DNA from 2 places in the Microbispora maris genome. Region 2 is predicted to be linked to the other one. Evidence: riboswitches for the same ligand, from Rfam matches in the RefSeq annotation. Region 2 holds a riboswitch; the other holds the start of a gene.
The links. Region 2 has a riboswitch for S-adenosylmethionine ahead of thrC (threonine synthase). Riboswitches for the same ligand answer to the same signal wherever they lie in the genome.

Region 1: it holds a riboswitch for S-adenosylmethionine, as region 2 does, so the genes downstream of both, AAH991_RS00085 (aminotransferase class V-fold PLP-dependent enzyme) here and thrC (threonine synthase) in region 2, are expected to answer to the same signal.

Annotation. Positions count from the first base shown of each region.
Region 1 covers NZ_JBDJAW010000001.1:10,288-17,212, forward strand. The annotation lists gene AAH991_RS00050 (TetR/AcrR family transcriptional regulator) at 1-8, opposite strand, end outside; gene AAH991_RS00055 (class I SAM-dependent methyltransferase) at 71-700, shown strand; gene panC (pantoate--beta-alanine ligase) at 697-1,551, opposite strand; gene AAH991_RS00065 (Rossmann-like and DUF2520 domain-containing protein) at 1,542-2,432, opposite strand; gene AAH991_RS00070 (SAM-dependent methyltransferase) at 2,647-3,627, shown strand; gene AAH991_RS00075 (antibiotic biosynthesis monooxygenase family protein) at 3,624-3,941, shown strand; gene AAH991_RS00080 (cytochrome P450) at 3,921-5,120, opposite strand; SAM riboswitch class IV at 5,199-5,314, shown strand; gene AAH991_RS00085 (aminotransferase class V-fold PLP-dependent enzyme) at 5,365-6,645, shown strand; gene AAH991_RS00090 (NADH-quinone oxidoreductase subunit D) at 6,720-6,925, shown strand, end outside.
Region 2 covers NZ_JBDJAW010000010.1:190,086-197,010, reverse strand. The annotation lists gene AAH991_RS15125 (alpha,alpha-trehalose-phosphate synthase (UDP-forming)) at 1-566, opposite strand, end outside; gene AAH991_RS15120 (RNA polymerase sigma factor) at 670-1,221, shown strand; SAM riboswitch class I at 1,319-1,458, shown strand; gene thrC (threonine synthase) at 1,473-2,747, shown strand; gene AAH991_RS15110 (MoaD/ThiS family protein) at 2,793-3,068, shown strand; gene AAH991_RS15105 (cold-shock protein) at 3,322-3,522, shown strand; gene groL (chaperonin GroEL) at 3,959-5,581, shown strand; gene AAH991_RS15095 (GNAT family N-acetyltransferase) at 5,660-6,088, opposite strand; gene AAH991_RS15090 (HelD family protein) at 6,085-6,925, opposite strand, start outside.

The sequences.
Region 1 (6,925 bases), on a different contig from region 2:
GTGTCCACGGCGGGAGTCTATCTCTAGAGTCAAACACTAGAGTTCGCCTCTAACAACCGGGAGCGCGGTCATGGACAAGCCGAACACGACTCAGGAAGCGGACCAGGAGGAGGTGGTGCGCCGGGCGCTGGAGGAGTACTACCTGGCCGGCAAGCCGCCGTGGGACACCGGCGTGACGCCGCCCGAGCTGGTCGCCCTGATCGAAGGGCGCGACGCGCTGCCGCCCGGCCGTGCGCTGGAGCTCGGCTGCGGCACCGGGACCAACGCCGTCTATCTCGCCCGGCACGGCTGGGAGGTCGTGGCCGTCGATTTCATCGACCTCGCGATCGAGCAGGCCCGGGAGAAGGCCGACGCGGCGGGAGTGGCCGTACGGCTGCTGCACGGTGACGCCACCCGGCTCGACGACCTGGACGCGCCCGGCCCTTACGACCTGTTCTTCGACCTGAGCTGCTACTGCGGCATCCCGCCGCACCGCCGCGACGCCTACGCCGAAGGGCTCACCCGGCGCGCCGCCCCCGGCGCACGGCTGCTCATGTTCGGGTACGGTGCCGGAACGCTCGACGACACGTTCTCCGGCGTGACCGCCGACGAGCTGCGGTCCAGGTTCGCCGGCTGGGAGCTGGCCGACGTCACCCCCGGCACGAACCCGTTCCCCACCTTCTGGTTCACCCTGCGGGCCGGGGGAGCCCGAGTCCCCTAAAGGGTCAGGACCACGTTGTCGATGAGGCGCGTGGTGCCGACCTTGGCGGCGACGGCGAGGACGGCCTCGCCCCGGTGGTCGTCGCCGACCGGCCCGAACGTCGCGGGATCGGCCAGGATCAGGTAGTCGAGCAGCAGCGGCGGGTCGAAGCGGGCGGCCTCCTCCAGCACGGCCCGCGCGGCGTCGAGGATTCCGGCCGGCCCCGCCGTTCCGGCCCGCGCCGCACCGGCCCGCAGCGCCCGCGACAGCGCGAGCGCGGTACGGCGGTCGGCCTCGGACAGATACCTGTTGCGGCTCGACAGCGCGAGGCCGTCGGGCTCCCGCACGGTCGGCGCGCCGACGATCGACACGGGCACGTCGAGGTCGGCCACCATCCGCCGGATCAGCGCGAGCTGCTGGGCGTCCTTCTGCCCGAAGACCGCGACGTCCGGCCGGACCAGGTTGAACAGCTTGAGCACCACGGTCAGCACGCCGTCGAAGTGGCCGGGCCGGAAGGCGCCCTCGACCACGCCGCCCATGCCGCCCGCCGAGACCTCCACCTGGCGGTCCGGCAGGTACATGTCGTCGGCCGAGGGAGCGAAGACCACGCCCACGCCCTCCTCCTCGCACGCCCGGAGGTCGGCGTCGAACGTACGGGGATAGCGGGAGAAGTCCTCGCCGGGGCCGAACTGCAGGGGATTGACGAACACGCTCACCACCACGTGGTCGGCGTGCTCGCGCGCCAGCCGGATGAGCGACCGGTGGCCCTCGTGGAGCGCCCCCATCGTGGGGACCAGGGCGATCCTCCCGGGGCCGAGCGCGTCCCTCGCCTTGTCGAGGCCGGCCCGGTCGGCGGCGACGGTCAGGTCCATATGTTCCCTCCCAGGGCGTCGAGCAGGCGTTCGGCCGCCTCCGGCTTGAGCAGCCCCGCCGCGAGCGCGCGGTCGGCGGTGAGTCTAGCGAGGGCGACGTACGCGTCCGCGGCCTCGGGGGCGGCCAGGATGAGCGCGTCGACGTGCTTGCGCACGGTGCCCGCGTCGCCGCGCACCACGGGCCCGGTGAGCCCGCTGATGCCCAGGCGCAGCACGTTGTCGAGGGCGGCGCTCAGCAGCGGGGCGAGCATCCGGCCCGGATGCTCCACGCCGATCTTCGCGAGCAGTTCCTGCGACTCGGCCACGAGCGTCACCATGTGGTTCGCGGCGCCGGCCAGGGCGGCGTGGTAGAGCGGCCGGTCCCGGTCGGCGATCCACACCGGCTCGCCGCCCATCTCGATCACCAGCGCCTCGGCCACCGGCCGCAGCAGGTCGGGCGAGGTGACGCCGAACGAGCAGCCGTTGAGCCGGGTCAGGTCGTCGCTCCTGCCGGTGAACGTCATCACGGGATGCAGCGCGAGCGGCAGCGCGCCCGCCTCGGCCGCCGGGTCCAGCACGCCCAGGCCGTACGCGCCGCTCGCGTGCACGAGGAGCTTGCCGCGCAGGTCGGCGCCGGTGGCGGCGAGGCCGGACACGAGACCGGGCAGCACGTCGTCCGGGACGGTGAGCAGCACGAGCTCGGATTGGGCGATCACCTCGTCCGGCCTGCTGAGCTTCAGGCCGAGGCGGTCGGCGGCCCGTCGCGCCGACGCGTCGGACACCCCGCTGGCCGCCACCACCCGATGACCCGCGAGCATGAGCGCGGCTCCGAGCACGGAACCGACCCGTCCCGCGCCGAGCACTCCCACGGCGAGCCGCGCCGGGCGGTCACTTGTGTCCATGACGCCTCCCCTCGGTTCAGCGTAGCGGCGGCGCTCCCGCCGACCCGGCTCCAGGTCATGTCCGGCAGATCAAGCCCCGCCGGGCGGGCACTCCGCGGTCGCCCCAACCCGACGGTCCGATTTTGTCCCGTTTCTTACAGGCCTATGTTGAGCCATAAGTACGAAAGTGACTACTTTTCGTCACGGCCCCGGCGTGTCGGTACCGTGAAGCGCTGTGGAAGTCACCTGGCGGGAAGCCACGCGGCGGGCGCTCTATGGGGAGCGGGGCTTCTACCTGCGGGAGCGCCCTGGCCGACATTTCCGGACATCGGTGCACGCCTCGCCGGTCTTCGCCGAGGCGGTGCTGCGCCTGCTCCGGCGGGTCGACGCCGCCCTCGGCCGGCCCCGCCCGCTCGACCTCGTGGACATGGGCAGCGGCGACGGTCTCCTGGCCACCCGGGTGCTCGCCGCCGCGCCGCCGGACCTCGCGGAACGGCTGCGGGTCACCGCCGTCGACCTGTCCCCCCGGCCCGGCGGTCTCGATCCCCGTGTCGCCTGGGAGCCACAGGTCCCGTACGGCGTCAGCGGCCTGGTGGTCGCCAACGAGTGGCTGGACAACGTGCCGCTCGACGTCGCCGAGATGACGCCGGACGGCCCGCGTCTGGTGCTCGTCGATCCGGAGACCGGCGAGGAGCGGCCGGGGCCGGCTCCCTGTCCCGAGGATCTGGCCTGGCTGGAGCGCTGGTGGCCGCTGCGCTCCCCGGGGGAGCGCGCCGAGATCGGCCGCCCCCGGGACGAGGCGTGGGCGTCGGTGATCGAGCGGCTGGCGCACGGCACCGCGGTCGCCGTGGACTACGCCCATCCGGCCGGACGGCGGCCCCCGCTCGGCACGCTCACCGGATATCGCGACGGCTCGCCGGTGCCCGCCGTACCGGACGGGTCGTGCGACATCACCGCCCACGTCGCGCTGGACGCCTGCGCGGCGGCGGGCGAGCGCGCGGGCGCGCGGGCGACCACGCTCACCACGCAGCGGGAGGCGCTGCGCGGGCTGGGGGTCACCGGCGCCCGGCCGCCGCTCGCGCTCGCGTCCACCGACCCGGCGGGGTACGTACGCGCGCTCGGCCGGGCCTCCCAGGAGGCCGAGCTGATCGACCCGGCCGGCCTCGGCGGCTTCGGCTGGCTCAGCCAGTCACGACATCGAGAGGAGCGATCATGATCGCGAGAATCTGGCGCGCGACCGCGACCCCGGAGGGCGCGGACGGCTACGAGCGGCACTTCACCGCGTCGGTCCTGCCCTCCCTGCGCGACGTGGACGGGCACCGCGGCGCGTACCTGCTGCGGCGGGACAGCGACGGCCGGGTGGAGATCCAGGTCGTGACGCTGTGGGAGTCGATGGACGCGATCCGCCGCTTCGCGGGCGACGATCCCGGCGCCGCCGTCGTCGAGCCCGCCGCCCGGGCCGTCCTGCTCGGCTACGACGCGACGGTCACCCACCACACGGTCAGCGTGTCAGACGGTGACCTTCAGTGACTCCAGGCCGCGCATGATGTAGCTGGGCTTCCAGGTCGGCTCCTCGGCCAGCTCAAGGCCGGGGGCGAGGCGCAGCAGCGCGCCGAAGGACTCCGCCATCTCCACCCGCGCGAGCGGCGCGCCGAGGCAGAAATGGATCCCGGCACCGAACGAGATGTGCGGGTTGTCCGCCCGGCCGATGTCCAGGCGGTCCGGGTCGGCGAACACCTCGGGGTCCCGGTTCGCCGAGCCGAACAGCAGCGCGACCTCCACGCCCCGGGGGATCGTCACCCCGCCGACCTCGACGTCCTCGAGCACCCACCGCTCGAACATCTGCGCCGGGGTGTCGTAGCGCAGCAGCTCCTCGACCGCCGTCGGCATCAGGCCGGGGTCGGCGCGCAGCCGCTCCAGCTCGCCGGGGTTGCGGAACAGCGCCCACCACCCGCTGCCGGTGGCGTTGACCGTGGCCTCGTGCCCGGCGTTGAGCAGCAGCACGCAGGTGCCGATCAGCTCGTCCTCGGTCAGCCGGTCGCCGTCGTCCACCACCTGCGCGAGCGCGGAGATCATGTCGTCGCCCGGCCGCTCCCTGCGCGCCCTGGCCAGCCCGCGCAGGTACTCGGCGAACTCCGACGCGGCGCGTACGGCCGTGTGCTGGACCTCCGGGGACGGGTGCAGCTCGTACATCCCGCAGATGTCGGCCGACCAGGGGCGCAGGAGGTGACGGTCGGCCTCGGGCACGCCCAGCATCTCGGCGATCACGGTGACCGGCAGCGGCTCGGCGACCTCGGCCAGCAGGTCGCCGCCGCCGCGCTCGACCAGTCCCTCGGTCAGCTCGGTCGCGATCCTGCGTACGCGCGGGCGCAGCGACTCGACCATCCGGGGCGTGAAGGCCTTGGACACCAGGCGGCGCAGCCGCGTGTGCACCGGGGGCTCCACGTCGAGCATGCCGGCCCGGATCACCCGCCAGAACGGCTCCTGGAAGTCCGGCTCGGGCTGCCTGCCGAACTCCTCGTGGGTGGCCACGTGCAGGTAGGACCGGCCCAGCCGGCGGTCGCGCAGCAGCGCGTTCACGTCGGCGTGCCGGGCGATCAGCCACTGTCCGGTCGGCTCGAAGAAGCTGACCGGCTCGTTGTCCCGCAGGTCGCGGTAGGCGTCGTACGGGTGAGCCACGAACTCGGGATTCCAAGGATCAAACTTCACAATGCACACCATAACGGCAAAACGGCCCTCACCAGCGGGCTTGCCTTCGGGCCCGGACGCCGGGTTATAGTGCGCTCAGGTCATGAGTGCCAGCGTCAAGCCCCGGCTTGCTGGCCGGCAACCCTCGCGCTCGCGGCGGGGTGCCCCGGGTGAGGACCGGGTCCGGCACGAGGTGTGCCGGGCAAGCGCGGGCTCCGCCGTACGACGCCATGGCCGGGGTCCCAGACCCCGAGGAGGCTTGGCGTTGTCCGCACTCACCTTCGTCCAGCAGGCCGTCACCCGCGTCACCGAGCCCGACGCCGTCCCCGTACGCCTACCGGCCGTCGTGGGCGCCGGCCTGGAGGTGCCCGTCAGGGGCGGCAGGCTCGTGCCGTACGCGAACCTCGACTACGCGGCGAGCGCGCCCTGTCTCGAGCCGGTGAGCGCCACCGTCGCGGCGGCGCTGCCGGCCTACTCCAGCGTCCACCGGGGCGCGGGCTACGCCTCACAACTCACCACCGCGCGGTACGAGCAGGCCAGGCACACCGTGCGGGCCTTCGTCGGCGCCCGTCCCGGCGACGCCCTGATCTTCGTGCGCAACACGACCGACGCGATGAACCTGCTGGCCCGCAGCCTCCCCGAGGGCACCACCGTCGTCGTGTTCGACACCGAGCACCACGCCACGCTGCTGCCCTGGCCCGACGCCGTACGGCTCGCGCCGCCTGCCTTCCCCGGCGAGGCGATCCGGGCGGCCGACGAGGCGCTGACCGCGATCGAGGGCCCGGCCCTGCTCGTCGTGACCGCCGCCTCCAACGTCACGGGCGAGCTGTGGCCGATCGCCGGGCTGGCCCACGTCGCCCACCGGCACGGCGCGCGGATCGCCGTGGACGCGGCCCAGTACGTCCCCCATCGCGGGCTCAACCTCGCCGCGCTCGACCTCGACTACGTGGCGTTCTCCGGGCACAAGCTCTACGCCCCCTTCGGCGCCGGGGTGCTCGTGGGCCGCCCCGACTGGCTCGCCGACGCCGACCCGTACCTGCGCGGCGGCGGAGCCGTACGGTCCGTGGGCGAGACGGTGGACTGGAGCGACGACCCCGAGGCCCGGCACGAGGCCGGCACCCCCAACGTGCTCGGCGCGATCGCGCTCGCCGCCGCCTGCGACGCGCTGACCACGACCGGCTGGATCGCGCTGGTCCGGGAGGAGGAGCGGCTGCTCGCCCGCCTGCGCGCCGGGCTCGCCACGATCCCCGGCGTACGCGAGCTGTCCCTGTGGGGCCCCGACCACCCGCGCGTCGGCATCGTGTCGTTCGCCGTGGAGGGCCGCACGGCCCGGGAGGTCGCCGAGACGCTGTCGGCAGAGCACGGCATCGGCGTCAGGGACGGCAAGTTCTGCGCCCACCCGTTCGTCCGCCACCTCCTCGGCGGGGACGACGCCGGCTGCGCCGACGGCACGGTGAGCGCCGTACGCGCCTCGATCGGCATCGGCACCACCGAGGAGCACGTCGACCGCCTCGTCGACGCCCTACGCGAGATCGCCGCCGCCTGACCGGAGGGAAGTCAGCTTCGCCGGGCCTTCCGCTGTCTTCGCGGTCGCGTGATGGGCGTGAAAGCATGGACGGCATGACGACCGAGCAGGAGGGCGGGCGCACCGAACGCATCGTGGGGCTCGGCGCGGGAGCCGACGCCGTGCAGGCGAAGGAGCTGGCCACCGAGGACATGATCCTCAACATCGGCCCGCAGCACCCGTCCACCCACGGCGTGCTGCGGCTGCGGCTCGTCCTCGACGGCGAGCGCATGACGGCCGCCGAGCCGATCGTCGGCTACAT
Region 2 (6,925 bases):
GGCAGCAGCGCGAAGTATTCTGGCGGCGCCCAGGGGGTGTGCGAGAAGTGGCCGATGCGCAGGTCGGGCCGGTCGACCCGGAGCATCGCCGGGGTCAGCGTCAGGTGGTAGTCCTGCACCATGACGCGCGCCCGGGGCGCCGCCTCCTCGGCCAGGGCCAGCGCGAAGGCCCCGTTGTAGGTGCGGTACGACTCCCACTCGCGCCGGAACCGCGTGCCGAACTCGGGGGAGAAGGGCGTGTTGTACAGCAGGTGGTTGACGAACCAGAGGGTCGAGTTGGCCACGGCGTTGTAGGCCCGGTGGAAGACCGCGGGCGGGATGTCCAGCATGCGGATCGGCCCCGTCTCGAAGGCCCGGTCGAGCCTGCCGCCGGGCGCCTGACGCACCGCGCCCCGGTCGCCGTCCGACAGCGCCGCGCAGACCCACAGGACGTCGGTGTCCCTGACGACCTCGGACAGGCCCGAGACCAGGCCGCCACCGCCCCTGCGCATGGTCAGGCCGCCGTCCTCCGACAGCGTGAAGGACACCGGGCCCCTGTTGGACGCGATAAGAACGGTGCTGCTCATCTGGGCTGTCCCTCGATCAGAGCGGGCGCGCATGCCGGAAGATTAATAAAAGCCGACCTCCGTCAATAGGATGTCAACCGATCGCGGGAGGGCTGGATACGGCATGGCACTGGACGACACGACCGAGGACCTGGCCCGTTCGGCTGCCCAGGGGGACCATCGCGCGCTCGGTGAACTGCTGCGGCGCATCGAGCCCGACGTGCTGCGGCACTGCGAGAGGCTTCTACCGTATCGGCAGGACGCGGAGGAGGCCGCGCAGGACACGCTGCTCGCCGTGGCACGCAACATCGCCAGGTTCGAGGGGCGCGCCAAGTTCAGCACCTGGCTGCACATCGTGACCGTGAACTGCGCCAGGACCACCTACCGCTCACTGAAGCGGCGCTCGTCGGAGCAGGCGGAGGAGCTGCCCGACCAGCGGCCCGATCCCCGGCGGGTGAGCGTCATCGCCGGCTCGCGGCTCGACCTGCTCGACGCGATGGAGGCGCTGGAGGCCGAGCGGCCCGACCTCGCCCAGGCGCTCGTGCTGCGCGACATCTGCCAGCTCGACTATGCGGAGGTCGCCGACCAGCTGAAGATCCCCCTCGGAACGGTCAAGTCCCGGATCCACCAGGCGCGCAAGTACGTGCAGACCGCCCTCGGCGAGGCGTACGGCTGATACGAATCGTCTCGTGATGTGAGACGTCGGAACGGACACCGAGGACGCCGGGGTACAGTGCTAGAGACCTTTCTCGGAAAGGTTCCACAACTGAACATGCTCATCCAGAGGGGTGGAGGGACCGGCCCTGCGAAGCCCCGGCAACCTCCCCGGTGTCGAACTCGTGTCCACGAGGCCCGGCCGGGACAGGTGCCAATTCCGGCTCGCGGCCAGGGTGGTCGCGAGCGAAGATGAGGGAAAGGCCTCGCTTCATGGCGCACACCAGCACTGCCGCTAACACCGCCGCGAACACCGTCGAGTTCGGCCCCGCCACGGGTCTTTCGTGTCGCGAATGTGGCACTCTTTACGAGCTCGGCCCGATCTTCGCCTGTACGGAGTGTTTCGGCCCCCTTGAGGTGGCGTACGAATTCGGCGAGATCCGCCGGGAGGACATCGAGTCCGGTCCGGCGAACATCTGGCGGTACCGCTCCCTGCTCCCCGTCCCCGCCGACGTGGCGGCCAAGCCCAACCTCCAGCCCGGCTGGACCAAGCTCGTGAAGGCCGACAGGCTGGCGGCCGAGCTGGGGCTGCGGTCGCTCCACGTCAAGGACGACTCCGGCAACCCCACCCACTCCTTCAAGGACCGGGTCGTCTCGATCGCGCTGGAGGCCGCGCGCAACTTCGGCTTCCACACCCTGTCGTGCTCCTCCACCGGCAACCTCGCCGGCGCGGTGACCGCGGCCGCCGCCCGGGCCGGACTGGACGCCTGCGTGTTCATCCCCGCCGACCTGGAGCCGGCCAAGGTCGTCATGGCCGCGGTGTACGGCGGCCGCCTGGTCGCCATCGACGGCAACTACGACGAGGTCAACCGCTTCTGCTCGGAGCTCATCGGCGACGAGCTGGGCGAGAAGTGGGGCTTCGTCAACGTCAACCTCCGGCCCTTCTACGCCGAGGGCTCCAAGACGCTGGCGTACGAGATCGCCGAGCAGCTCGGCTGGCGGCTGCCCGACCAGATCGTCATCCCGGTGGCCTCCGGTTCGCAGCTCACGAAGATCGACAAGGGCTTCCGCGAGCTGATCAAGCTGGGGCTGGTCGAGGATCGGCCGTACCGGATCTTCGGCGCGCAGGCCGAGGGCTGCTCGCCGGTCTCCCGGGCGTTCAAGGCCGGGCAGGACGTGGTGCAGCCGGTGCGTCCCGACACCATCGCCAAGTCGCTGGCGATCGGAAACCCGGCGGACGGGCCGTACGTGCTCGACATCGTCCGGCGGACGGGCGGCGCGGTGGAGGACGTGAACGACCAGGAGGTGGTCGAGGCGATCCGCCTGCTGGCCAGGACCGAGGGCGTCTTCGCGGAGACGGCGGGGGGCGTCACGGTCGGCGTGCTGCGCAAGCTGGTGCGCGAGGGGCGCCTCGACCCCGACGCCGAGACCGTGGTGCTGAACACCGGCGACGGGCTCAAGACGCTCGACGCGGTGGCCGAGCACGCCCGCCCCACCGCCGTCATCCGTCCCTCTCTCGACGCGTTCCGTGCGGCATTCGCCAACTGAAAGCGTTTCACAAGGCCCATCGGCAGCAACGAAAGCGAGTGAACAATGAGCGTTTCCGTGCGGATTCCGACGATTCTCCGGACGTACACCAACGGAGCGGCGGAGGTGAGCGGGGAGGGGGGAACGCTCCGCGAGGTCCTGCAGAAGCTGGACGCGGACTACCCCGGCATCGGCGGGCGCATCCTGGACGAAACGGGTAAGATTCGGCGTTTTGTCAACGTCTACGTCGGAGAAGAGGATGTCCGATTCGCCGATGGTCTGGACACCGCCACACCGGACGGGGTGCAGATTTCGGTCATCCCCGCCGTAGCCGGAGGCTGAGCCGCCGCACCGGCGCCGAGCACCTGACATGCACTTCTATCGCGAAAGAAGTCGGGCGGTGCTATGGCAAATGGTGTAGCTCTCAACTATTCAACAGCAAAGTGAAAATTCTTCGGTCCCGCTTTGAGCGAACGCCAAGTAGTAGTTTGCGGATTGACTCTGTTGTCCTACGCCTTGACACGGGTATGGTCGAGGACGATCGACAAAACCGGGGGCTTCTTGGTGGTCCCCAGCCCAGCAAGAGGAGTCGGAAGTGGCGCAGGGCACCGTCAAATGGTTTAACGCGGACAAGGGCTACGGCTTCATCGCGGTAGACGGTGGGAAGGACGTGTTCGTCCATTACTCGGCAATCATGATGGACGGCTACAAGGCCCTCGAGCAGGGTCAGCGGGTTGAGTTCGACATCACGCAGGGTCAGAAGGGCCCCCAGGCGGAGGCCGTACGGGCCGTCTGATCCCGTCATCGACCTTGGAAGGCCCGGCGCACGGCATCCCGCGCGCCGGGCCTTCCGCTGTGTTTCCCGCTTCACCGTCGGGGCGCTCACTCCCGGCGGGGTCGTGCCGGAGGCGCGCCAGGAACACGGCCCTCGTCGCGTGCTCGCTCGTTCCTCGCTGCGCGCGCTCCTCAGTCCAGACCGGCGGCGCGCCCCCCGGCTCGCTCGGTGTTCCCCGCTTCGCGCTGCTTCTGGACATACCGTCCAAGCTGGTCAGGGTGGCTTCCGCTTGCACTCTCGGGGGGAGAGTGCTAAATACTTGTTTGGCACTCTGAGGTCGAGAGTGACAACAATCGGGATCGGGGCGATGGGGCCCGCGCAGGGATAGCGGGCTCAAGCCGTCGCGGGCGTCGGCTCGGTCCGTTGAAGACACCCTGCTACTGGGAGGTCTAGCCTAATGGCAGCCAAGATGATCGCGTTTGACGAGGACGCCCGGCGCGGTCTCGAGCGCGGTATGAACCAGCTCGCCGACGCCGTGAAGGTGACCCTCGGCCCGAAGGGCCGCAACGTCGTGCTGGAGAAGAAGTGGGGCGCCCCCACGATCACCAACGACGGTGTCTCCATCGCCAAGGAGATCGAGCTCGAGGACCCGTGGGAGAAGATCGGCGCCGAGCTGGTCAAGGAAGTCGCGAAGAAGACCGACGACGTCGCCGGTGACGGCACGACGACGGCTACCGTGCTCGCTCAGGCGCTGGTCCGCGAGGGCCTGCGCAACGTGGCCGCCGGCGCCAACCCGATGGCGCTGAAGAAGGGCATCGAGGCCGCCGTCGAGCGCGTCAGCGAGGAGCTGTCGAAGCTCGCCAAGGACGTGGAGACCAAGGAGCAGATCGCCTCCACCGCCTCCATCTCCGCCGCCGACACCGAGATCGGCTCCCTCATCGCCGAGGCGATGGACAAGGTGGGCAAGGAAGGCGTCATCACCGTCGAGGAGAGCAACACCTTCGGCCTGGAGCTGGAGCTCACCGAGGGTATGCGCTTCGACAAGGGCTACGTGTCCGGCTACTTCGTGACCGACCCGGAGCGCATGGAGGCGGTCTTCGAGGACCCGTACATCCTGATCGTCAACTCCAAGGTATCGGCGAACAAGGACCTCCTGCCGCTGCTCGACAAGGTCGTGCAGTCCGGCAAGCCGCTGGTCATCATCGCCGAGGACGTCGAGGGCGAGGCCCTGGCGACCCTGGTCGTCAACAAGATCCGCGGCCTGTTCAAGTCCGTGGCCGTCAAGGCCCCCGGCTTCGGCGACCGCCGCAAGGCCATGCTGGGCGACATCGCCACCCTCACCGGTGGCCAGGTCATCAGCGAGGAGGTCGGTCTCAAGCTCGAGAACGCCACCCTCGACCTGCTCGGCCGCGCCCGCAAGGTCGTCGTGACCAAGGACGAGACCACGATCGTCGACGGCGCCGGTGACGCCGAGCAGATCGCCGGCCGGGTCAACGAGATCCGCGCCGAGATCGAGCGCACCGACTCCGACTACGACCGCGAGAAGCTCCAGGAGCGCCTCGCCAAGCTGGCCGGCGGCGTGGCCGTCATCAAGGCCGGCGCGGCCACCGAGGTCGAGCTCAAGGAGCGCAAGCACCGCATCGAGGACGCCGTCCGCAACGCCAAGGCCGCGGTCGAGGAGGGCATCGTCCCCGGCGGTGGCGTGGCCCTGCTGCAGGCCGGCGCCAACGCGTTCGACAAGCTCGAGGTCAACGGCGACGAGGCCACCGGTGCCGCGATCGTCCGCAAGGCCCTCGAGGAGCCGCTGAAGCAGATCGCCGTCAACGCCGGCCTCGAGGGCGGCGTCGTGGTGGAGAAGGTCCGCAACCTCCCGGCTGGTGAGGGCCTCAACGCCGCGACCGGCGAGTACGTCAACATGTTCGAGTCCGGCATCATCGACCCGGCCAAGGTCACCCGCTCGGCGCTGCAGAACGCGGCGTCCATCGCGGCGCTGTTCCTGACCACCGAGGCCGTCATCGCCGAGAAGCCCGAGAAGGAGAAGGCCCCCGCCATGCCCGGCGGCGGCGACATGGACTTCTGATCCATCAGCCTGCTTCGTCTCAACGGAAGGGCGGTTCCCCGCGGGGGGAACCGCCCTTTCCCGCTGTGCGCCTCAGGCTCAGGTGAGGCGCCTGACCCAGCGGGCGCAGTCGGTCTGCATCGCGTATCCCGCCGACGTCCAGGCGTGGTGCGCCAGGGTGTTGTCGTGCAGGACCATCGCGTCCGCGCGGAACGCACCGAATCGCCGGAAGCGCTCCTCGGCGGCCCGGATCAGCCGCGAGCCGATGCCCATGCGCCGGTGGGCCGGGTCGACGGCGAGCCGGTAGAGGTGCGCGCGCCAGCCGTCCCAGCCGGCGATGAGCGTGCCGACCATCCGGCCGTCGACCTCGGCGATCAGCAACGCCTCGGGATCGCGCTCGATCAGGGCCACGACCTTGGCGGCGTCGTCGTGTCTGTCGGTGTTCTCCGCGGCCTCCCGCCAGAACCGCAGGACGGCCTCGACGTCCTCCGGGACGCCGTTGCGAATTCGTACGTCGGGTGCGCTCAACGCAGCTCCTCGGGCAGGTCGCGGCTGTGCAGGATGGTCAGTGACGTCACGGCCCGGGTGAGGACCACGTAGAGACGGGCGAGACCGCGTTCCTCCGCCTCCGCGATGGCGGCGGGCTCGGCGACGATCACATGGTCGTACTCCAGACCCTTGGCGAGCGTCGCCGGCACCAGCAGCAGCCGGTCGTCGCCCGTCGAGTCGGGGCCGAGCACCGCGTGCGGCACCTGCGCGGCGTCCAGCGCCGCGGTGAGGGCCGGTACGTCCGCGTCCGCGGCGATGACGCCGATCGACCCCTCCTGTGCGAGAGCCTGCCGTACGGCCCCGGGAAGCGCGGCGGCGACGTCGGCCTCGCGGCGCACGGACAGGGAGCCCGCGCCGGGACGCAGCGAGCGCGGCGGGGCCAGCTCCGGCGCGACGGAGGGCAGCAGCCGCGCCGCGAAGTCGAGGACCTCGCGGGGCACGCGGAAGCCGAGCGTGAGCTCGGTGACCTCGCCCGACGGCTGGCCGAGGTGGTCGAGCACGGTCTTCCACGAGCGTGCCGACCAGGGCGTGGTGCCCTGCGCGAGGTCGCCCAGCACGGTCGCCGAGCCCGTGCGGCAGCGGCGTCCGAGCGCGCGCAGCTGCATCGCCGACAGGTCCTGCGCCTCGTCCACCACGAGGTGTCCCTGGGACGGCGTCCGCTCGATCAGGTCGCCGAGCTCGTCGAGCAGGGCCGCGTCGGCGGCCGTCCACTTGGCCGACCGATGCGACTTGTACGGCTTGCGCCACAGGATGAGCCGCTGTTCCTCGGGAGAGAGATCCGACCGGGCCGCTCGGGCGAGGAACTCGGGGTCCGAC